One region of the Pseudoalteromonas sp. JSTW genome, then DNA from elsewhere that is predicted to be linked to it. Evidence: predicted binding sites of a transcription regulator. Region 1 holds the regulator's gene; each other region holds the start of a gene.
What was found. The regulator sigma-54, encoded in region 1, starts transcription at its own class of promoters, with help from an activator protein. The targets are predictions, from matches to a motif close to GTTGGCACGNNNNTNGNNT.

Region 1 (7,422 bases):
GTTGATATTCACAGCACCGCAATTAGCCAAGTAATGACTCGCTCATGCACAACTGCACACGCTGATATGCTGGCCGCAGAAGCGCTTAATATTATGGAACGTAAACGTATTAATGGTTTGATTGTAATCGACAAAAGCAACACCCCCATTGGCGCGCTTAACATGCAAGACCTTTTAAAAGCAGGAGTACTTTAAGCATGACATTTGCTGAGCTTTACCAACCAGTAAGCACAGACGTGAGTCAACGTGCTCAAAAAATAAAACTGCTTATTTGTGATATTGATGGTGTTTTTTCAGATGGCCGTATTTATTTAGGCAATCAAGGCGAAGAGCTTAAAGCTTTCAATACAAAAGATGGATTCGGCATTAAAGCCCTTATCAATAGTGGTTTTCAGGTGGCCGTTATCACGGGACGCCATTCACAAATAGTTCAGCAGCGAATGACTAGCCTTACGGTACAACATATTTATCAGGGCCAAGAAAATAAGCTCATTGCTTATCAAGAGTTAAAAGATAAACTTAGCTTAACAGATGAGCAAATTGCCTATATTGGTGACGATGGTCCAGACTTACCGGTTATGGAAAAAGTCGGATTTGCCGTTGCTGTTAATGATGCTCATCCATTAATCAAAAAACTGGCTCATTACACCACCCTGTTACCTGGTGGCTTTGGAGCTGTGCGTGAACTAACTGATTTATTAATGCTAGAAAATGGCAAACCGCTAACTAGCGATGGAACGAGCGCATGAATATAGCCCGTATTTTACTAAGTGTTGTTTTTGTTTGTAGCATGGTTTGGTTATGGTATCCGTACTTTAATCAACCGACAAACACAGTGCTCAGTGAAGACGAGATTATCGCTACACCTGATTATACCGCAATCGCATTAAAGCAAACAGCCTATGATGATCAAGGTAAAATCAGTCATAAAGTGGCCGCTGCTAAAATGGAGCTGTATCAACAGCTCGGGTTCACCTTTTTTGAGCAACCCATTTTCACCATTTACGGTGATCAGCAAGTTTGGCAAGTAAAAGCCAAAGAAGCCACGTTATATGAAAACGATCAGCTTGTATTCGAAGGGGATGTAGTTGCTAAAAACCTTACCCATAATGGCATGATCGAAGATATTAAAGCTGAGAACATTAACATCGACATTGACAAAATGACCATGTTTTCTAAGCAACCTGTCACGCTGACAGGACCGAATTTAAAAATTACCGGTAAAGGTTTAAAAGCCGATTTAAAAGCCGAAATTGTTGAGTTAACTAACCATACACGAACCATATACTATGACCAATAAACTTAAGAAATTACTCCTGATCCCAAGCTTATTGATTGCGTTTTCTGGCGCAGCTGCTGAGCAGGCTGGCACACCAATCAGCATTAGCTCTGATCGCCAAGAAGGTCAGCTAAAAAATGGCATTGGTATCTTCGAAGATAATGTCGAGATCATACATGGTAACCGTCGTATTACAGCGGATCGACTCGAAGCACATGCAGGTGAAGTTGAAGGCACGGTTGAATTAATTATTGCCACAGGAAAGCCCGCTTACTTTGAAGAAAAACAAGCTGACGGCACTATTATGAGCGCCAGTGCTGAAGAAGTTCGTTACGATGTTGCTAAACGCTTATTAACACTCGTTGGCAATGCACAAGTGACTCAAGCAGGCCAAAAAGTCAGTGCCAAGAGCATTACATACGATATGGAACAGCAACTGATAAGTGCCGAGAAAGATGAAAACTCGACCGATCGTGTACACACTATTTTAGTGCCTGTTGATAACAAAAAGAACGATGAAGGCCAGCCATGAGCACACTAAAAGCAGAGCTATTAGCTAAAAGCTATAAGGGTCGCCAAGTTGTAAAAAATGTAGGCCTTGAGGTAGAAGCTGGCAGCATTGTCGGTTTACTTGGGCCAAATGGCGCAGGTAAAACAACCACCTTTTACATGATTGTGGGATTAGTGCCCAGTGACAAAGGTAAAATAAGCATTGATGATAACGACATCACCTTATTGCCAATGCACAGCCGCGCTCGCTTAGGTATTGGCTATTTGCCACAAGAATCATCGATTTTTAGAAAACTGACTGTTTATCAAAACTTAATGGCCATTTTAGAGACCCGTAAAGATCTCAATAAACAAGGCCGCGAAGAAACACTTAACAGCTTACTTGATGAATTTAGCATTCAACACATTCGTGACAGCCAAGGTATGGCATTGTCAGGGGGTGAACGCCGTCGTGTTGAAATAGCACGCGCACTGGCCGCTGACCCTAAATTTATTTTGCTCGATGAGCCTTTTGCTGGTGTTGATCCTATTTCAGTGTTAGATATAAAGAAAATTATTGAGCACTTAAAAAATCGTGGTATTGGTGTATTAATTACTGACCACAATGTGAGAGAAACCCTTGATGTTTGTGAAAAAGCCTACATTGTTTCTCATGGGGAGCTAATTGCATCAGGTACACCTGAACATGTGTTAGCCGACCAAACTGTACGCGATGTGTATCTAGGCGAGCAATTCAGGCTTTAAATACGCCACCGACTAGAGCATCTGCTAGACTTATAACAATGACAATAAATCAAATAAATAGTTAACGGCATCGTGCTATTGTTTGATAAGACTAAAAAGGATTGTTAGGGATACATGAGGCAATCATTACAGCTGCGCATGGGCCAGCAACTTACAATGACTCCACAACTGCAACAGGCTATCCGTTTGTTGCAGCTCAGTACATTGGATCTCCAGCAAGAAATTCAAGAAGCGTTAGACTCTAACCCTTTGCTTGAAGTTGAAGAAGCAGATTATGCAGAAGAGAGTATTGGCAAGAACGAGCAAAAAGCCGAATCTGACGATACCCAACTAAGCGCGTCGGCTGACGAAGCTGCGAGCGAGTACGAGCAAGAAAGCAGTGATGCCCTCAACAAAGACACCGTAAGTGACGACTTAGCAATGGATGTTACGTGGGATGAGTACATGAGTGCTGCCCCATCAAGTTCCTCAGGTCCAATGCCTGAAGATGAATCAATTTACCAAGGCGCATCAACCGAAACTCTCCACGAATACCTAATGTGGCAGTTACAACTAACTCCATTCAGCCCAACAGACGAAGCGATTGCCGTTGCGATTGTTGAGGCAATTGATGATTCGGGTATTTTAACCGTAAGCTGCGAAGACATTGTTGAAAGCTTCAATCAAAATAACGATGAAGAAGAAATCGAACTTGATGAAGTCGAAGCTGTCTTAAAAAGAATCCAATTATTCGATCCTGTCGGTATTGGCGCCCGTAGTTTACAAGAATGTTTGTGTATTCAATTACGCCAATTCGATGCTGACACCCCCTATTTAGCTGAAACTAAAATGGTGTTATCAGAACATATTGAATTATTAGCGAGTCGTGACTATCGCACTTTGATGAAAAAGACTAAGCTTAAAGAAAGTGAGCTGAAAGAAGTCATGACATTGATCCACAGCTTAAATCCAAAGCCTGCGGATACAATTGTTAGAGAAGAGTCTGAATACGTGATACCCGATGTATCCGTAAAAAAAATAAAAGGCCGTTGGGTAGTTGAACTAAACCCAGACTGCATGCCGAAAATCAGAGTGAATAGCCACTATGCGGCGATGTCACGTTCTGTAAAATCAAGCAGTGATAGCCAATTTATTCGCTCTCATTTACAAGAAGCAAAATGGTTTATTAAAAGCTTAGAAAGCCGTAATGACACGTTATTAAAAGTGACTAACTGTATTGTTCAACAACAACAGGCTTTCTTTGAACATGGTCCTGAGGCCATGAAACCCATGGTATTAAATGATGTCGCAGAAATGGTCGAAATGCATGAATCAACAATTTCGCGAGTAACAACACAAAAATACATGCATACCCCGCGGGGAATTTTTGAGTTGAAATATTTCTTCTCCAGCCATGTAAGCACTGAAAATGGGGGTGAGTGTTCATCTACGGCAATTCGCGCTTTAATCAAAAAGCTAATCGCCGCAGAAAACACAGCTAAACCATTGAGTGATAGCAAAATTGCAGATATATTGGCTGAGCAAGGAATTAAAGTAGCTAGACGGACAATAGCAAAATATCGAGAGTCTCTAGCAATACCTCCGTCGAATCAGCGTAAGAGTCTGATTTAGACGTTTTACATAGAAGGAAAATGCTTATGCAACTAAATTTAACTGGTCGTCATGTAGAAATCACAGATTCATTAAGAGACTATGTAAACACCAAGTTTGCGAAACTAGAAAGGCATTTTGACCACATTAATAATGTTCATGTCATTCTAGATGTAGAAAAACTAAGCCAAAAAGCAGAAGCAACTTTACATGTAAACGGAGGCGAGTTATTTGCCTCTACTGAACACCAAGATATGTATGCAGCCATCGACTCGTTAATCGATAAACTTGATCGTCAAGTAATTAAACACAAAGAGAAATTAGCTCGACACTAAATTATGAAACTTAGTTCACTTACTAACCAGGACTGCAGCAAAGCTGCGGTCCTTTTTAATAGCAAAAAAAGAATTCTCGAATTTATCAGCGAACTGGCTCATGAGCAGCTCCCTCATTTATCTCAGCAAGATATACTCAATGCCCTATTGAACAGAGAAAAATTGGGCAGCACGGGTATTGGCCGAGGTATTGCGATTCCACATGGTCGTATGAGCGGTGCAGATCAGCCACACGCATTTGTAATTGTGAGTGAGTCACCTATAAATTTTGATGCAATTGATAATCGTCCAGTGGATATTTTTGTCGCACTCATCGTACCAGATGGTGACTGTCAGCTTCATCTAAAGACCTTATCAACAATTGCTGATAGACTTAAAGACAAAGAATTTTGTAAACAGCTACGCAGTGCTAAAACAGATAGTGATCTGTTTAAAGTCATTGCATCAGAGGCATAAATGGAATTAATTATTATCAGCGGTCGCTCTGGTTCAGGTAAATCAGTCGCTTTACGAGTACTTGAAGACTTAGGCTATTACTGCGTTGATAATATTCCTGTAAACCTGCTTCCTTCGTTAGTACGCAGTGTGTCAGATAATTACGACAAAATTGCTGTAAGTATCGATGTGCGTAACCTGCCGAAAGAACAGCAAGAATTTAACGATATTCTTGAGTATTTACCGGGCTTTGCAAAACCCACGTTGTTTTATTTAGATAGTGATGATCAAACACTAATCAAACGGTTCTCTGAAACTCGCCGCTTACACCCATTATCGATTGACTCGCTGCCGCTTGATTTAGCGATTAAACAAGAAAAAGTATTACTGGATGTTTTGATCACCCGTGCCGATTTTATGATTGATACGACCGATCTCAGCGTGCATCAGCTTGCCGAATCTATTCGCGAAAAAATACTGGGTAAAAAAGACAAAAAGCTCATTATTACTTTTATGTCGTTTGGCTTTAAGCACGGCATTCCAAAAGAAGCTGATTACGTATTTGATGCTCGCTTTTTACCGAATCCACACTGGGAACCGGATCTAAAACCACTGACAGGCTTAGACCAACCAGTAAAAGATTACCTTGCTAGTCACAGCATAGTGCAAAAGTTTACATGGCAAATTCAAACCTTTGTACAAACATGGCTCCCTCACTTAGAGCGAAATAATCGCAGTTATTTAACCATTGCGATTGGCTGCACAGGTGGACAACATCGCTCGGTTTACTTAGCGCAAACCATTGGTGAGAGCTTTTCGAAAAGTCACGCAAACGTGAAAATACGCCACCGCGAGCAAGATACCCAATAGGCAACGACGATGCATGCTGAAGACACTTTTTTAATCCAAAATAAGCTTGGTTTACATGCACGAGCAGCCACGGTTTTGGCACAACTTGCACTGCAATTCGATGCTAAAATAACGCTTTACCAAGACGATAAAGAAGCCGAAGGCGATAGTGTATTAGCCTTAATGTTACTCGAAAGCAGCCAAGGCAAAGAAGTCCGTGTGGTGTGTGAAGGCCCCGATGCTGACGCAGCACTCAATGCAATAGGCGAATTAATTGCACAACGCTTTCATGAACAAGAATAGCATTTGCTAAGCCTTGACTGTTTACGTTAAACTTGCATTGGGTATTTAAAATTCCTGTTAAATATCCTACTTTTATATCGCTCGCTTCTCTAAAATACATTTTTCTTAGTAAATTTATCTCAGTGCGGCGATATCCCTGCAAATACTAAATTTAGCAACTATGCTGTATTTGCTGAGTCAGATTTTAAGCTATTTTTTCAGTTGTAAGGACGCCAATGCCAGAAGCCTTTGAACAAGATTACCCGCTACAACAACTAAAACAGGTGACCAAGTCACTCAATAGTGGTCAATTTGTTCAAGTGCGCGGCATGTTAGCAAAAACAGCACCGTGTGATACCGCACTCCTTTTAGAATCATCTCCGCATAAAATTCGCCGTATGCTTTGGCAGCTGGTAGACCCTGATGTGCGTGGTGACGTATTAGAAGAGCTCTCAGAAGATGTACGTTTAGGCATTATTGCCCAAATGGAACCTGAGCACATTGCTGCCGCAACCGAAGACATGGACGACGATGATTTAGGTGAGGTTCTTCGTAGCCTACCTGATACAGTCTACCAAGACGTTGTCGGCGCCATGGACTCGCAAGATAGAGAAAGAGCCACCCAAGCCCTGTCTTATCAAGAGCGCTCAGCTGGTGCCTTGATGAACAGCGATACGGTAACCATTCGCCCAGACGTCACACTAGATGTTGTTTTACGCTATCTGCGTTTACGCGGCGATTTACCTGAAGGCACCGATGATTTATACGTCGTTGATAAACATAATTGCTTTTTAGGGGCATTATCTTTAACGACGTTGTTGACCAATCCCTCAGATAAAGTGGTTCGCGACCTGATGGATGAAGACTGTGAATCTATCTTAATATCGATGGATGAAAGCGACGTGGCACAATTATTCGAACGCCATAACTGGATTTCAGCCCCCGTTGTAGATGATAACGCGCACTTACTAGGGCGTATTACCATCGATGATATCGTTGACGTTATCCGTGAAGATGCCGAACATAGCTTATTAAGCTTAGCGGGTCTTGATGATGAAGAAGATACTTTTGCTCCCGTATTGAAAAGCTCGCAGCGCCGCTCTATTTGGCTAGGAGTCAACTTATTAACTGCTTTACTCGCTGCAATAGTCGCTAGTTTTTTCGAGAATACATTAGCTATCTTACCTATTCTTGCTGTACTAAATGGTATTGTTCCCTCAATGGGAGGCGTAGCAGGCAGCCAAACGCTTACACTTGTTATTCGTGGTATTGCTGTTGGCCATATAAACCAAACTAACCAACGCTTTTTATTACTCAAAGAGCTCGCTATCGGCGCGCTAAACGGGGTAATTTGGTCTATTTTAATTGCGGGTGTTGTCGCGCTGTGGCAGTGGGACT
Region 2 (7,422 bases), 390 kb from region 1:
ATATTAGCGCGCACCTGATAATTTTCTGGCTCTGAGAATGCTTTAGGCCCTTCTTCAATGAGGGTCATTAAAATTCCTTCGGCAAAGCGGTCTTGCAACTTTGCACCTACATCATACGTAAGGTATTGCTCCATAGTATGTACAAATGCGTCAACAATCCCGTTAGTCACTTGGCGCTCTGGTAATGAAAACGTTACTGCGGGGTCAAGTACCGCAAAACGAGGGCGCACATACTCACTGGCAAATGGAAGTTTATCGTGAGTTTCAAGGTTTGAGACAACACTAAAGGTATTCGACTCAGACCCCGTTGCAGGCAAGGTCAGTACCACACCGAGTGCAACCGCCGATTTTACTTCTGCGCCGTTTGCTAAAATATCCCAAGGCTCACCCGTGAATTCAGCCGCAGCGGCAATAAACTTACTGCCATCAACCACAGAACCCCCACCTACAGCCAGAATGAAATCAATCTGCTTTTCTTTAACAAGCTCTACGGCTTTCATACAGGTTTGGTAACTTGGGTTTGGCTCAATACCTGCAAACTCAAACCACGTATGCTCACTTAATGCTGCTTTAACCTGATCATAAACGCCATTTTTCTTAATGCTGCCACCACCATAAGTGACGAGTACTTTGGCATTTTTAGGGATTTCTGACTGAATCTCTTTAATCTGTTGCTCACCAAAATGAATCTTGGTTGGGTTTTCAAAACTAAAATTTAACATGTGGCTTCCTCATCGTTGATGTGAGTTTTTATCAGTGAATAAACCATTTTAGTTATTTTTATATAGGGATAAAGCGGTAAAATAGATAATCACTTTTGCAGTAATGCAATAATAATTAACGTAAACTCACACTAGCTAGAAATCTTAGGATATGAATATGTGGCAAGGTTTAGACGAATTTTTATATGTTGTTGAGCAAGGGAGCTTTACCCATGCAGCCAAGGCGATGGAGGTCTCTACTTCACATATTAGTAGGCAAATTCAACAACTTGAAAACCGCTTAGGGTCAGTCCTTTTTCAGCGTACCACGCGAAAAATAAGCCTGACAGAGGCCGGAAAAGAATATGCGATCAAACTTAAAGCAATCCGGCAAGAGCTTATCGATGCGAATAACCAGTTACAGGGTGAGCAACGCCAACCTAAAGGGCTTATTCGTATTACAGGTGCCGGTGAATTTGTTGCCAATCAAGTTGCACCGAAAGTTGCCGAATTTGTCAAACGCTACCCAGAGGTCGAAGTCGAAATCGACTTCAATAGCCGTAATGTCAATTTAGTTGAAGAGGGCTTTGACTTAGCCGTTCGTTTTGGCCGCATGGAAGACTCCAATCTTATCGCCAGACCTCTTTGCAAGCGAATAATGACGCTTGTCGCAAGCCCTGAATACCTAGCCAACCATCCACGCTTAACGCACCCTTATGAGTTGACTGAACACAATTGCCTAATCGCGATGAGAAAACGTTGGCGTTTTAACATTGATGAACACATCAAAGAAGTCCGTATAAATGGCAATTGGCGCAGCAATCACCCTCAAGCCATTCTAAGTGCAGCTATTGCTGGCATCGGAATCGCGCATTTGGCACACGACATTGTTGAGCCCTATATTGCAAAAGGGCAACTTGTAACAGTGCTGGATGACTTTCAAGTCAGCGACAACGCCTCTTGGTTGGTGTATCCGCGCAAAGATCTCTTGCCTTACCGCGTACGTTTACTAATTGAGCACCTTACCAATGAATTCGCTGAATAAAATTCACACTTTCAGAAATAAGGCAAGCGGGTTAGAATCAATCAAATAATAATAAAAAGTCACTATTATGAACGAATTTTATCAACTCTCAGCAACCAACTTACAAGGCCAAACGGTTCACTTTTCTGATTTCGAAAATAAAGTCGTTTTAGTCGTCAATACAGCGAGCAAGTGTGGTTTTACACCACAATACGAAGGCCTGCAAAAATTGCACGAAAAATACCATGATCAAGGCCTCATTATTATTGGCTTTCCGTGTAATCAGTTTGGTAAACAAGAGCCCGGTGACGCAAAAGAAATTAAGGAAGGCTGCCTCATCAACTATGGCGTGAGTTTCTTAATGATGAGTAAGGTGGATGTCAATGGTGAACATGCTCACCCTGTCTTTAGGCACCTAAAATCAGAACTACCGGGCTTTATCACCCGTAAAATAAAGTGGAACTTTACAAAGTTTCTGATTGGTAGGCATGGTAAAGCAATTAAACGATTCGCGCCCCTCACTAAACCAGAACACATCGAGTCTGCAATTATTACAGCACTGAGCAAATAAACCTCGAACCAAAAAGCAATAAAGAGGCAATAGCCTCTTTATCTAAATTTATGCTTAGTCGTTCATGTACTCATCAAAGTCGTCTTCGCCTAAGTTTCTGCGCAAGCGTTTTTGCTCAAGATAGTCTTCCAACTTCTTCTTAACGCGTTGCTTTTTCTTGTCGTGTTGATTACGCCCGACCATTTCGTACTCGTCTTCAACAAAATCGTCATCTAGCGCATCATAACTAAATGTCTTACCCACAACCCACTCCATAAAGTGTTTGAGACCAATTCAGGAGATTAAAATTTGCTCTGTGAATTGGCAAAGATTAAAAAGCTCAGTGGTTATTTAGTATGTAAAAAACCACCAAAATAAAGCCACACCGCCATGCTAAAGTGGCGATATGTCAATATTGTGAATAAATAGCGCTAAATTTGATTTCTGAAAAGTGAGAGTTTTTTATCGTTTCGATAAAACACATTTATCCATGTGTGTTTTTTAGTTAATTTGACTAAAAAATGGCTAAAAAACCAAACAGCTTTCATTTTAAAAAACCACAAAAACAACATAACTCAATGAAAATAAACACAATAAAAACCTTGGCATTAAGTTTGATTATTTATTTTCGTCATTTCAAACAGGAAAGAAAAAAATGAAAAAGTTATTGTTAGTAAGTTCTTTATTTATCGCAACCAGCGCTATGGCTCATAACGATAATGATACGCATATTTCATTCAGTGGTGAGCAATGTGATGTTGAGTTCAAGAACGATGTTCGCATCACGCCAAACGAATTAGAAGTGTTCACTACTGATAACCGCACAATGAAAATCATTGATCAAAATAACTTATACATTGATGGCGAAAACATATCGCTGAATGCATCTCAACAACAAGCTATTGCAAATTACTCAGATAGCTTACGTAGCCAACTACCCGAAGTGGCAAACATTGCTCTAGAGGGTGTGAAAATTGCCGGTGTTGCAATTGAAGAAGTGGCAAACGCATTCAACATTAGTGGCTTTGATGACATCTCGGAATTAATGGATGAGATTAGTGTAGAAGTGCAAAATACCTTTTACCAACAAGGTGCATTCACCATGGGTCAGCAAAGTTTTGAAAAGTTTGGTCAAAATTTTGATGAACAATTCGACCAACAAATTGAGTCTGCAGTTGAATCGGCAATGATGCAATCAATGGGCAGTATTTTAGTTGCGCTAGGCTCTGAGCTTCTTGGCTCGGGTGGTGATATGGACACGTTTGAACAGCGCATGGAAAACATGGGTGAACAAATCGAAGCGCGTGTAGAAACACAAGCAGCGCAACTTGAAAAACGTGCCGACGCATTGTGTGGCAGCTTTGCCGATATTGCTCACAAAGAGCAACAGCTCGTTGCTTTAGTGCCACAACTCAAAGAATACCAACTGTTCACGTTCAAACAGAACACCCTGTAATGCATTAACATCCCTGAACCAATCTACTTGGTCTTATGGCGCAGAGCTTGCTCTGCGCTTTTTTTATTTTTTTGCAAGTACGGTTAGTTGTGACAACGTTTTGAGCGCGTCTTCCAAACGCTCTGACCAAGGCAAACCATAGCTTAATCGAAAACAGCTGCGGTATTTTTTCCCCGCCGAAAAAATAAGCCCAGGAGTAATACTAATCCCCGCATCTAATGCTAAATGGAATAGTTTAACGGCATCATATTGGCTCCCTAAGTCCACCCAAATAACACACCCTCCCTGCGGGTTACTAATACGTGCACAACTTGGCATATATTGCTGCAGGCACCAAATCATTCGCTCTTTGTTGGCACTTAGTCGCTGGCGTAATAAACGAATATTTCTGTCATATTCACCACTGGCAATAAATTCATACAAGGTCCATTGATTGATCAATGGCGCTGAGCAGCTCAAGGCTCGTTTAAAACGTCTGGCTTGTTCAGCAAACTGGCCCGCAATAATCCAACCAATCCGATAACTCGGCGCAGCCGTTTTTGAAAATGAGGCGCAGGTGATCACCAATCCTTTTTTAGAGTAAGCCTGCGCTGGTGTAGCACGTTTTGCGGTGTAATGTAGGTCACCGTATACATCATCCTCTATCAGCACAACATCACGAGCCTCAAGTAAAGCGACCAGCTGTTCACGCTTACTATCAGGCATAAAACTCCCCACGGGGTTATTCAATGAGGTAGAGAACACGCATGCTCTTATATCATGCTCATCTAGCGCCTGTTGTAAGTCATCTAACCAAATGCCTTCATCTGGGCATAGTGGGATTTCCAGCGCTTTCAATCCTAAACTTTCAATTAACTCAATGATGCCAAAGTAACAAGGTGATTCAATCGCAATCACATCACCAGGTTTTGCCACGCATTTTAGTGCAATGGCAAGCGCTTCTTGTGCCCCATTGGTGATCACCAATTCATCGCTCGCCACACCAATTCCGAAATCTAAATAACGATGAATCAATTGCTTTTTTAACGGAGCAAAGCCATCCATCGGCCCATAATTAATTACCGTAGCTCCGGCCAATGTCATCACTCGGCGCATCGTTCGTGCTAATGCTTTATCGGTGGGTGCCGCAGCAATTGGATTAGCAATACCAAACGGGACAACATTGGCTTTGTGAATTGCGCTATAAACTTGCTCTATCAGCGCTTGCTTGTTGACAGTCATTGGCTCGCGGCTTAATTTCACGCGCTTGGGTCTTGATTGATTTAACTGCGATGATTTTAAAAAGTATCCCGACTTCTCTCTCGCTTCAATCAACCCTTGCCCCTCAAGAAGCTGATAGGCCTGCTTAACGGTAGGAATACTGACATTAAGCTTTTCAGCCATTTTTCGCAATGAAGGGAGTTTTTCACCGGGTAATAACGATCCCTGTGACGATAAATCTCTTACTAACTGAGTCACTTGCTGATACAAGAACTCACTGTTACTGCGACTGATCACTTGTGACATAGCCCACCAAACTGTATAGGTTGCATTTGTAGTTTTCTGTATATGTTAAGTATACAGAATCAACTTAAAATAAACACACTTACCCTATTTAGGCAATAAAGATGAAAAGCGCCGCTCTTTACCTTGCAACTGTATTGATCTGGGGATCAACGTGGCTGGCTATTGAGTTTCAATTAGGTGATGTCGCCGTTGAAATTTCTTTGTTCTATCGTTTTGCGATTGCCGCCATTTTAATGTGGGCATTTGTGTTATTTAAAAACCTGCCGATGCGTTATTCATGGCGTGATCATGGTTTTTTTACCCTACTGGCATTATTTAACTTTGGTTTGAACTACCTAACACTGTATTGGGCACAAAACTACCTTAGTTCTGCCATGGCCTCCATTGCATTCTCAATGCTATTAGTGATGAATATTATTAATACCCGACTGTTTTTTTCGAAACCAATCGCCAAGCGAATTTACGTTGGCGCATTGTTAGGCGTTTTGGGTATCGCCAGCTTGTTTTGGCCACAAATTCAGCAGTTCGACTTGAGTAATGGTACGTTGGTCGGGTTACTACTTGCGCTGTCAGGGACCTTTGTGGCTTCATTAGGTAATATGATCAGCGTCCGCAATTCTCAGCGTGATATTGGCGTTATGCAGGGGAATGCATGGGGCATGCTTTACAGTGCTATTGGCTTAGCCGTGTATGTATTAATAAGCGACGTGCAACTGACATTCACTGCACCTGCAAGTTACTGGGTATCGCTACTTTACTTAGCCATATTTGGCACTGTCATCGCATTTGCTTGTTATTTTGCGCTGTTGAAAAATATTGGTCCCGAGCGCGCCAGTTACGTCATTGTATTATTTCCTCTGGTTGCAGTCGTACTGAGTACATTGTTTGAAGGGTTTGAGTGGCAAACCAACACATTTATAGGGTTTAGTTTAGTGCTATTTGGCAATGCCATTGTATTAACGCCCACACAACGAATTAAAGCGTTTTTTGCTACAAGAAATAATCTGCAAAATCGCTCTGTCCCCAGTTAGAAGTGATTATGTCACCTCTAACACCAAGCGCCTGCTAAAAATAGCAGGCGCTTTTTTATGGTAAATGAAAACGTAATGCTTGGTGATACATGACAACTTTTGCAGGTGTCACACCGACCAACTCGCCATCAGCCTCTATTAGTAAACCGGCAGTGTGTATTTCGGCACGAGACAAACGGCAGTATTGAAGCTCGTTTAAGTTATGATGTTTTACAAAAATGAGATGTAAAAAACTGCGTAAATTCTTCACTAAGTTACCTGCTGGCATGCGATAACACTCAAGCTCTCCATCATTCAATATGGCATGAGGCGCAATTTTTAAGCCTCCACCAAAATAATGATGGTTAGCAAATAAAGTCACTAAATTAGTGAACTCTTCATGCTTGTCGGCAAATACCCCTGATAAAGACTTTGCTTGAAAAGAAAATAACTGTTTAATGCCCTGCCATAGATAACCAAACGCAGTAAACCGCCCCACTTGATTTAATTGACTAACAACATCCGCATCAAAACCGACCCCAGCCACATTAATAAAATACCGCTGATTAATTTTCCCAACATCAATTAACTGAGTATGGCCTGAAAAGACAGCGTCTCGCCATTGTTGCGGCTTAAAAGCAAAGCCTCGCGCAAAGTCATTACCGGTCCCTGCTGGCAATAAGGCAATTGAACAATCACAACCAAACAGTGCATTAATGGCTAAATGCAGTGAACCATCGCCACCAATAACAACAGCCTGATTAACGTGCTTTGCAAGATTCGCAATTGCTTTATGGTCACTTTCAAAGTGTCCCGTGGTAAAGAAAAGTTGCGGCTCAATGTGCCGTAATGTGCATTCGTTTAATAACCATTCGACACTTTGCTTAGTATTTTTTTTGTCACTTGGCTTTATTATTATTAACATCAACTATCACTTCATCTTCTCAGTAAGAAACCCCTTTTTATTCAAATTAAATTAATCTGAATAAATACTCAATTTGAAACTTTAAAAACGCATAAAACAAAGTTTCAAAATCTAAAAACCCTTATAAACAAGGGTTTTAGAGCGAACTCCCTTAGCATAATTATTCAAAAAACAATGAGACACGTAACTTAACCCACCGTTAACAAGGCACATTCAGATAAGAAAAAGTTATCCGGTAGACTCAAATTTT
Region 3 (7,422 bases), 420 kb from region 1:
CGGTTGGAAGTAAAATGTGTAATCGATTTATTAACCTACAATCGCTAACAAAATACCAGCTGCAACAGCACTGCCTAGTACCCCTGCAACATTTGGCCCCATTGCATGCATTAACAAGAAATTATGCGGGTTACTTTCAAGGCCTACTTTATTAACAACACGCGCAGCCATTGGAACGGCTGACACTCCAGCAGCCCCTACTAGCGGGTTAATAGGTGATTTAGAAATCTTATTGAGGCCTTTTGCCATAAAGACACCAGACGCTGTACCAATGGCAAAAGCCAATGCACCAAGTACTAAAATACCTATCGTTTCGACAGTTAAGAACTTATCGGCAGCCAGTTTTGAGCCAACAGCAAGACCTAAGAAAATAGTGGTAATGTTAATGATCTCGTTTTGCGCACTATTACTTAAACGGTCAACAACACCAGACTCTCGCATTAAATTACCTAAACAAAACATGCCAACAAGAGGGGTTGCCGCTGGTAAGAACAAAATAGTTAGGCTCAATACCATAAGCGGGAAAATAATCTTCTCAGTTTTCGACACAGCACGTAATTGTGGCATTTGAATTTGGCGCTCTTCAGGCGTTGTTAAAGCTCGCATGATGGGCGGTTGAATTATAGGAACCAATGCCATGTACGAATAAGCAGCTACTGCAATGGCACCTAATAAATCAGGAGCCAATTTCGACGCTAAAAATATTGCCGTTGGACCATCTGCACCACCGATAATAGCGATAGCGGATGCATCTTGCAGGGTAAACTCAAAACCTGGAATAAAGTTAAGTAAAATGGCACCAAATAAGGTTGCAAAAATACCAAACTGAGCAGCAGCCCCCAATAACAACATGCGAGGGTTTGCAATTAAAGCACTAAAATCTGTTAATGCACCCACCCCCATAAAGATCAACAGTGGAAAAACACCTGAGTCGATACCAATGTGATAAACATAATATAAAAGCCCACCTGGGTCAGATAACCCAGCAACTGGAATGTTTGTCAAAATAGCGCCGAAGCCAATGGGTAAAAGCAGCAACGGCTCAAAATTACGTGCAATTGCCAAATACAGCAATAAACACCCTACGGCAATCATAATCAAAGCAGGAAAGGTAAAGTTTGCTATACCCGTTGCATGCCAAAGGTTTAAAAGACCATCCATCTTCTATCCCCTACGCTAACGAAATCATAGCATCGCCAGTGGTAACTGAGTCACCTTCGGCTACTAAGATTTCAGCGACAGTGCCTGTATGTGCAGCACGGACTTCGGTTTCCATTTTCATTGCTTCCATAATGATAACCACATCGCCTTGATTTACCGTTTGGCCCGGCTTTACCTTAATTTTAAAGATATTACCCGCCAATGGCGCATTGAGCGTTTCACCCGCTGACGCTGATGCCGATTGTGGAATTAATTCGCTGTCTTTAAGAGTAACTTCTTTAAGCTCACCACCTTGCGCTACTACGACATCGTAAACTTTCCCATCAACTTTTACGCTATACTGCTCAGCTTTAACGGCATTTTTGCCTGACGTAGGTTGTTTACTTTCAGTCTGGGCAGTTTCAGCTGTTGGAACTGCTTCAAATGCATCAGGGTTATGGCGGTTTTTAATAAACTTCAAGCCAATTTGCGGGAATAATGCATAAGTAAGCACATCATCAATTACTTCATCAGCAAGCTCTAAGCCTTGCTCTTTGGCTTCTTTTAAAAGCTCGGCTTCTAATTTCTCAAGTTCAGGCTCAAGTTTATCAGCAGGGCGACAAGTAATCGGTTCAGCACCATCAAGGACGCGTTCTTGCAGCTCTTTATTCATTGGCGCTGGTGTCGCACCATATTCACCTTTAAGTACACCGGCAGTTTCTTTAGTGATTGTTTTATAACGCTCACCAGTTAATACATTAAGTACCGCTTGTGTTCCTACTATTTGTGAGGTGGGTGTAACAAGCGGAATGAACCCTAAGTCTTCACGAACACGCGGGATCTCAAGTAATACTTGGTCTAATTTATCTGCTGCACCTTGCTCTTTAAGCTGGTTTTCCATGTTAGTTAACATGCCGCCAGGCACTTGTGCGAGTAAAATTCGACCATCAACCCCTTTTAAGCTGCCTTCAAATGCCGCATACTTTTTGCGAACATCACGGAAGTACGCAGCAATTTCTTCAAGTTGATTTAAATCGAGTTCAGTATCGCGCTCTGTGCCTTCAACAATTGACACAATTGTTTCAGTGGCACTGTGGCCATACGTCATACTCATTGACGATATTGCGGTATCAAGCATATCAATACCTGCATCAATTGCTTTTTGATATGTTGCAGTGCTAAGCCCTGTAGTCGCATGACATTGCATAGCAATCGGAATTGAAACTGTCTCTTTCAACCCTTTAATGAGTTGCTCACACTCATACGGTTTTAATAAACCCGCCATATCTTTAATACAAATAGAGTGACAACCAAGCTCTTCTAATTGTTTAGCAAGTTTTAACCACATATCAAGCGTATGAACAGGGCTTACCGTATACGAAATAGTCCCTTGCGCGTGCGCTCCCACTTTAACAGCCGCTTTAATCGCCGTTTCTAAGTTACGTACATCATTCATCGCATCGAAAATACGGAATACATCAACACCATTTTTATGGGCGCGTTCAACAAATTTTTCAACAACGTCATCAGCATAGTGGCGATAACCTAAAAGGTTTTGACCGCGTAATAACATTTGCTGTTTAGTGTTTGGCATTGCCGCCTTTAGCTCACGGATACGCTGCCAAGGGTCTTCACCTAAATAACGGATACAGGAGTCAAAAGTAGCTCCCCCCCATGATTCAATAGACCAATAACCTGCATGATCAAGCTTTTCGGCAATAGGCAGCATATCATCTAGGCGCATACGCGTTGCTAAGAGAGATTGATGCGCATCACGCAATACTAATTCGGTTAGTTTTAATTTAGCCATGTTCAAGCTGCTCCGTTATTGTTGTTTATTTCTAAATTGAGCGATAGCAGCGCTGATAGCTGCAATATGTGCCGGTGGTACCCCTTGCTGAGGCTGTAATTTTGCGGTTCGGACTGGAACTGAGCTCGCAGAGTTTTCAAATCGCCCCAACAATTTCGACATCAGCAGTACGGCTGAAATCAAAATACTGAGAAAGATAAATACACCCACCATACCCGTTAGCATTAAGCTGGCTGCGGTTGTAAGTAAGCCACCAATATCCATACTGCTCCCCTCGCTACTCAGAATAAAAAAACACTTAAATCGAATATTTATACACTCATAATAACAAACAAAACTTATTTTTAAAGCTTTATTGTCAATTGGTAAAACCAATTAATTACAGGGTAACACATCAAACAATTAATTAACACCAAGCCATTACGGCAATTAACTACCCAATATAGACGATAAAAATACTCAATATAGTCAAAAGTTATATGTAAAAATAGTTAACTGTGTAACGTAGCAGCGTAAAAATCAGCTAAAGCAAGGGGTTTGGTAACTTGTATGCCATACAGGTTAAATTGGTCTTACCAAGAAAACATACTCACAGGCGTCCACTTTCAGCATAGAAGTTGAAAAATTATCACTATGAATAAGTTACATGATCACTCGTAATAATTACCAAACGACACGCCACAAAAAAAACCGAAAAAAAACTAACAAATTGAAAAATAAGGACTTTAAAACTTTGGTATGGAACTCGCTTCAGTCTAATCAACCGAAACGAAATTAAATAACCAAGGAGAACATTATGTTACGCTGGACAGTTACTTTTTTAGTTATAGCGCTAATCGCTGCAGTGTTAGGTTTTGGCGGTATTGCAGGGGCCGCAGCAGGCATAGCTAAAATCATATTTTTTATATTCTTAGTTTTACTTGTTATTTCACTTATATCAGGTGCTCTTAGAGGCAATGTACCTAAGTAATAACAAACCAACAGCAATTTACTTTACTAATTTATTTACAAGGAATTTCATTATGAAAAATTCAACTTTAAAAGCAGCTACTATCGCCCTATTTTCAGCTTTATTTATTATGGGGTGTGAAGACAACACAGCAGAAGAAGCTGGTGAGCGCATTGATGAGGCAGTAACCGACGCTCAAAATGCAGTAGAAGATGCATGCGAAGAAGTTAAAGAAGGTGTAAAAGCAGAAGAAACTAACTGCTAAAAATAGAGACTTTACGAAAAAAAGCGGCTTTATAAGTCGCTTTTTTTCGTAAAGCATTGGTATTTTTGAAAAACATATACAAAATAACGAAGTATTTTTTTACTTTTACCTAATATGTATACTAAGCTGATATTGCTAAGAATGGACTATCAGCAGTATTCCATTGTTTTCTAGCCAACTATAATTTATTGGGAGATAACAATGTTAACCAGCAAACTATCTAATGCTATAAGATTAGCAATTAGTACAGGCTTCGTGTCATCAGTTTTACTGTATGCACCAACAAGTTCAGCCGAAGAAGAAACTGAAGCAAAAAAAGATCTCGAAGTGATATCAGTCACCGGTAGTCGGATTAGACAACCTGGTGCGGTCTCTGCAAGCCCTATTGTTTCAATTGGAGAAAAAGAACTAGGTTATCAACAAGAACCTGAAGTAGAGCAAATCCTTAGAACCCTTCCCTCTACAATCCCTGGAGACGGTAGTAACGTAAATAATGGCTCTGGCGGTGCAGCAACCATTAACTTAAGGGGCTTAGGTTCACAACGCTCTTTAGTGTTAATGAATGGTCGCCGGATGATTCCATACAACTATAATGGGTCTGTTGATAGCTCAACAATCCCCACAGCCCTCATTGAAAGAATTGACATTATTACCGGTGGTGCTTCTGCGGTATACGGCTCAGATGCGATTGCAGGTGCTGTGAATGTAGTCTTAAAAGATGACTTCCAAGGCGTTGATTTAGACTTTAAGCACTCTGAAACAGGTGATGGTGATGGCGATAAAGACAGCATAGCTCTTACAATCGGCTCTAATTTAGAAGATGATAAAGGCAATGTGGTTCTCTCTTTAGGCTGGAGCCAACGTGATCAAATCTTACTGGGTGACCGTCCGTTGGGCCTACTCGGTATAGAAACTAAAACAGGTGCTAACTACGAGCAATTCCTCAATGGTGAACCCCCAATTCCAGCACCAGCAGATTGTAGCGGTCCAAACTCTGTTGAAAGTGGCGGTTCAACAACAGCATTCCCTACGAGATTTGCGATTGTAGGTGCGGGTACAACAGGTTCTGGGCAATTTAGAAATGACGGAACATTGCAACCAGACACCTGTAGTGTATTTAACTTTAACCCTTATAACTTCTACCAAACACCTTCAGAGCGTTATTCTGCTACAGCCATTGCTAAATATAACTTAACTGATGAGCATAAAGTATATTCAAGCTTCAACTACACAAATACCAGTGTTGATACTCAGGTCGCACCATCTGGAACATTTGGTTCAAGCTTCAACTTACCGCTTGCTAATCCACTAATTGGTGACCAAGCTAGACAATTTATGATTGACGGAGCAACAGCAGCTCTGGCAGCTGGAAGCTTAGATGATAGCAACTGGCAAGACGTCAATGGCAATGGTATCGTTGATAGTGAAGACTATTTAAAAGTTCAACTTCGTCGTAGAACGTTAGAACTTGGCGCAAGAACAGAACGTTATGACAGTGCGCAATTCCAACTTGTAACTGGTGTGACAGGTTTCTTCCTTGATGACTGGGAATACGATGTTAGCTACCAATATGGTGAATCTAACAGAACCACAGTGCGTGGCGGCTATACTAACCTAACTAATATTCAAAATGCTCTTGATACAACAGATGGTGTCACTTGTAAAAATGGTGATTCTAGCTGTGTGCCAATCAATTTATTTGGTGGTTTCGGTACAATCACTGAAGAAATGGCAGGATACGCTCAAGCAATCGCCCTGCAACAGCAAAAATACAGCCAAGAAATTTTCACCGCAACGGTTAATGGCGCCATTAATTTTATCGAAATTCCAGGTGCAGGTGCGCCACTTTCGATGAGCTTTGGTTACGAAAATCGTCGCGAAAAAGGCCTTTTTGAACCGGATGAATGTTTAAAACTTGCCCCTGCAAGCTGCCAAGGGGGAGCCGGTGGTAACCAGCTACCAATTTCGGGTGGCTTTAAAGTTGATGAGGTATTTTTAGAAGGTTACCTACCTGTGTTAGATGGGTTACCTGGTGCTGAAACACTTGATGTTGAATTTGGTTTCCGCTGGGCAGACTATGACACTGTTGGTAGTAACGAAACTTGGAAGCTCGGTTTTAACTGGCGCCCTGTAAGTGATGTACTTGTTCGTGTAATGCAACAACAAGCAACACGTGCACCTAATGTTGGTGAGATTGCATCACCTGTAGTCACAGGCTTAGACAATGCACAACAAGATCCTTGCTCTGTCGCAAATGCCGCTAATATTGATGCAACGTTGAGACAACTTTGTATTTCAACTGGCATGACTGACGCGCAAGTAGGTAATGTACAAGATGTAATATCTGGTCAAGTGCAAGTTATCAGCGGGAGCGATCCTTTAAACCCACCTGGTGCTGAAGAAGCAGAAACATTTACTGCGGGTATTGTCTGGACGCCTGAGTTCAGTGCAGTTGAAAACTTTACAATTACACTCGATTACTACGATATTGATATTGATAATATTATTGGTAACTTCTCAGCTCAGGAAATTCTAGATGCATGTTATGTACTTGGCGATGCAAACGAGTGTGCAAAAATCAACCGCATTGGGGGTGATTTAACAATTGCTGGCGCGGGTATTGAGCAATTTACGACCAACTTAAAAAACCAACGCGCCGAGGGTGTAGAGCTTGGGTTTAATTTTGGTATTTTGCTTGATGATATGGGCGAATTGCAGTTCTCTGGTAATGTAAACAAATACCTAACTCAAGAATCACAAAGTTCCAGCACTGCCCGCATTATTGACTGTAAAGGGTATTTCAGCACAAGCTGTGATCCTGTTTCTGAATTACGCTGGGTACAACGTACTAGCTGGATTTGGGAAGACTTTACGGTTTCATTACAATGGCGCCATATAGATGGTGTTGATGTTGAGCCAATCGAAGCACCTAATGTTTTTGAAGAATTCAGAAGTATTGAAAGCTACGATTACTTCGATTTATTTGCCAGCTATCATGTTACCGAATACATGAATGTTACATTCGGTATTGATAACATGTTTGAAAAAGAGCCACCTGTAGTGGGTGGTGAAGCTGGTGATACAAGCTCAAACTCAGGTAACACATTCCCAAGTAACTATGACGTTTTAGGTCGTCAATTTAAAATGGGTGTGAAGTTAAAGTTTTAATAACTTAAAACCAGAGCGGCTTATAAAGCCGCTCTTTTTTTACTTAATTTTTTACTTACATTGAACAGTTAATACCTTCCCTGACGCCAT

Region 2: the regulator sigma-54 is predicted to act here: its motif matches at 2,877-2,895, upstream of GZH31_RS00345 (YggN family protein).
Region 3: the regulator sigma-54 is predicted to act here: its motif matches at 3,683-3,701, upstream of GZH31_RS04075 (DUF1328 domain-containing protein).

What each region holds. Positions count from the first base shown of each region.
Region 1 covers NZ_CP058972.1:451,265-458,686, reverse strand. The annotation lists gene GZH31_RS02210 (KpsF/GutQ family sugar-phosphate isomerase) at 1-195, shown strand, start outside; gene kdsC (3-deoxy-manno-octulosonate-8-phosphatase KdsC) at 198-749, shown strand; gene lptC (LPS export ABC transporter periplasmic protein LptC) at 746-1,300, shown strand; gene lptA (lipopolysaccharide transport periplasmic protein LptA) at 1,290-1,811, shown strand; gene lptB (LPS export ABC transporter ATP-binding protein) at 1,808-2,533, shown strand; gene GZH31_RS02185 (RNA polymerase factor sigma-54) at 2,648-4,144, shown strand; gene hpf (ribosome hibernation promoting factor) at 4,171-4,458, shown strand; gene ptsN (PTS IIA-like nitrogen regulatory protein PtsN) at 4,462-4,914, shown strand; gene rapZ (RNase adapter RapZ) at 4,915-5,763, shown strand; gene GZH31_RS02165 (HPr family phosphocarrier protein) at 5,773-6,045, shown strand; gene mgtE (magnesium transporter) at 6,261-7,422, shown strand, end outside.
Region 2 covers NZ_CP058972.1:60,046-67,467, reverse strand. The annotation lists gene GZH31_RS00365 (iron-containing alcohol dehydrogenase) at 1-722, opposite strand, end outside; gene GZH31_RS00360 (LysR family transcriptional regulator) at 874-1,746, shown strand; gene GZH31_RS00355 (glutathione peroxidase) at 1,814-2,296, shown strand; gene GZH31_RS00350 (PA3496 family putative envelope integrity protein) at 2,351-2,539, opposite strand; gene GZH31_RS00345 (YggN family protein) at 2,931-3,731, shown strand; gene GZH31_RS00340 (PLP-dependent aminotransferase family protein) at 3,795-5,228, opposite strand; gene GZH31_RS00335 (DMT family transporter) at 5,339-6,268, shown strand; gene GZH31_RS00330 (diacylglycerol kinase family protein) at 6,324-7,172, opposite strand.
Region 3 covers NZ_CP058972.1:868,456-875,877, reverse strand. The annotation lists gene GZH31_RS04090 (sodium ion-translocating decarboxylase subunit beta) at 31-1,161, opposite strand; gene oadA (sodium-extruding oxaloacetate decarboxylase subunit alpha) at 1,172-2,950, opposite strand; gene GZH31_RS04080 (OadG family transporter subunit) at 2,966-3,214, opposite strand; gene GZH31_RS04075 (DUF1328 domain-containing protein) at 3,747-3,920, shown strand; gene GZH31_RS04070 (hypothetical protein) at 3,973-4,164, shown strand; gene GZH31_RS04065 (TonB-dependent receptor domain-containing protein) at 4,366-7,332, shown strand; gene GZH31_RS04060 (hypothetical protein) at 7,384-7,422, opposite strand, start outside.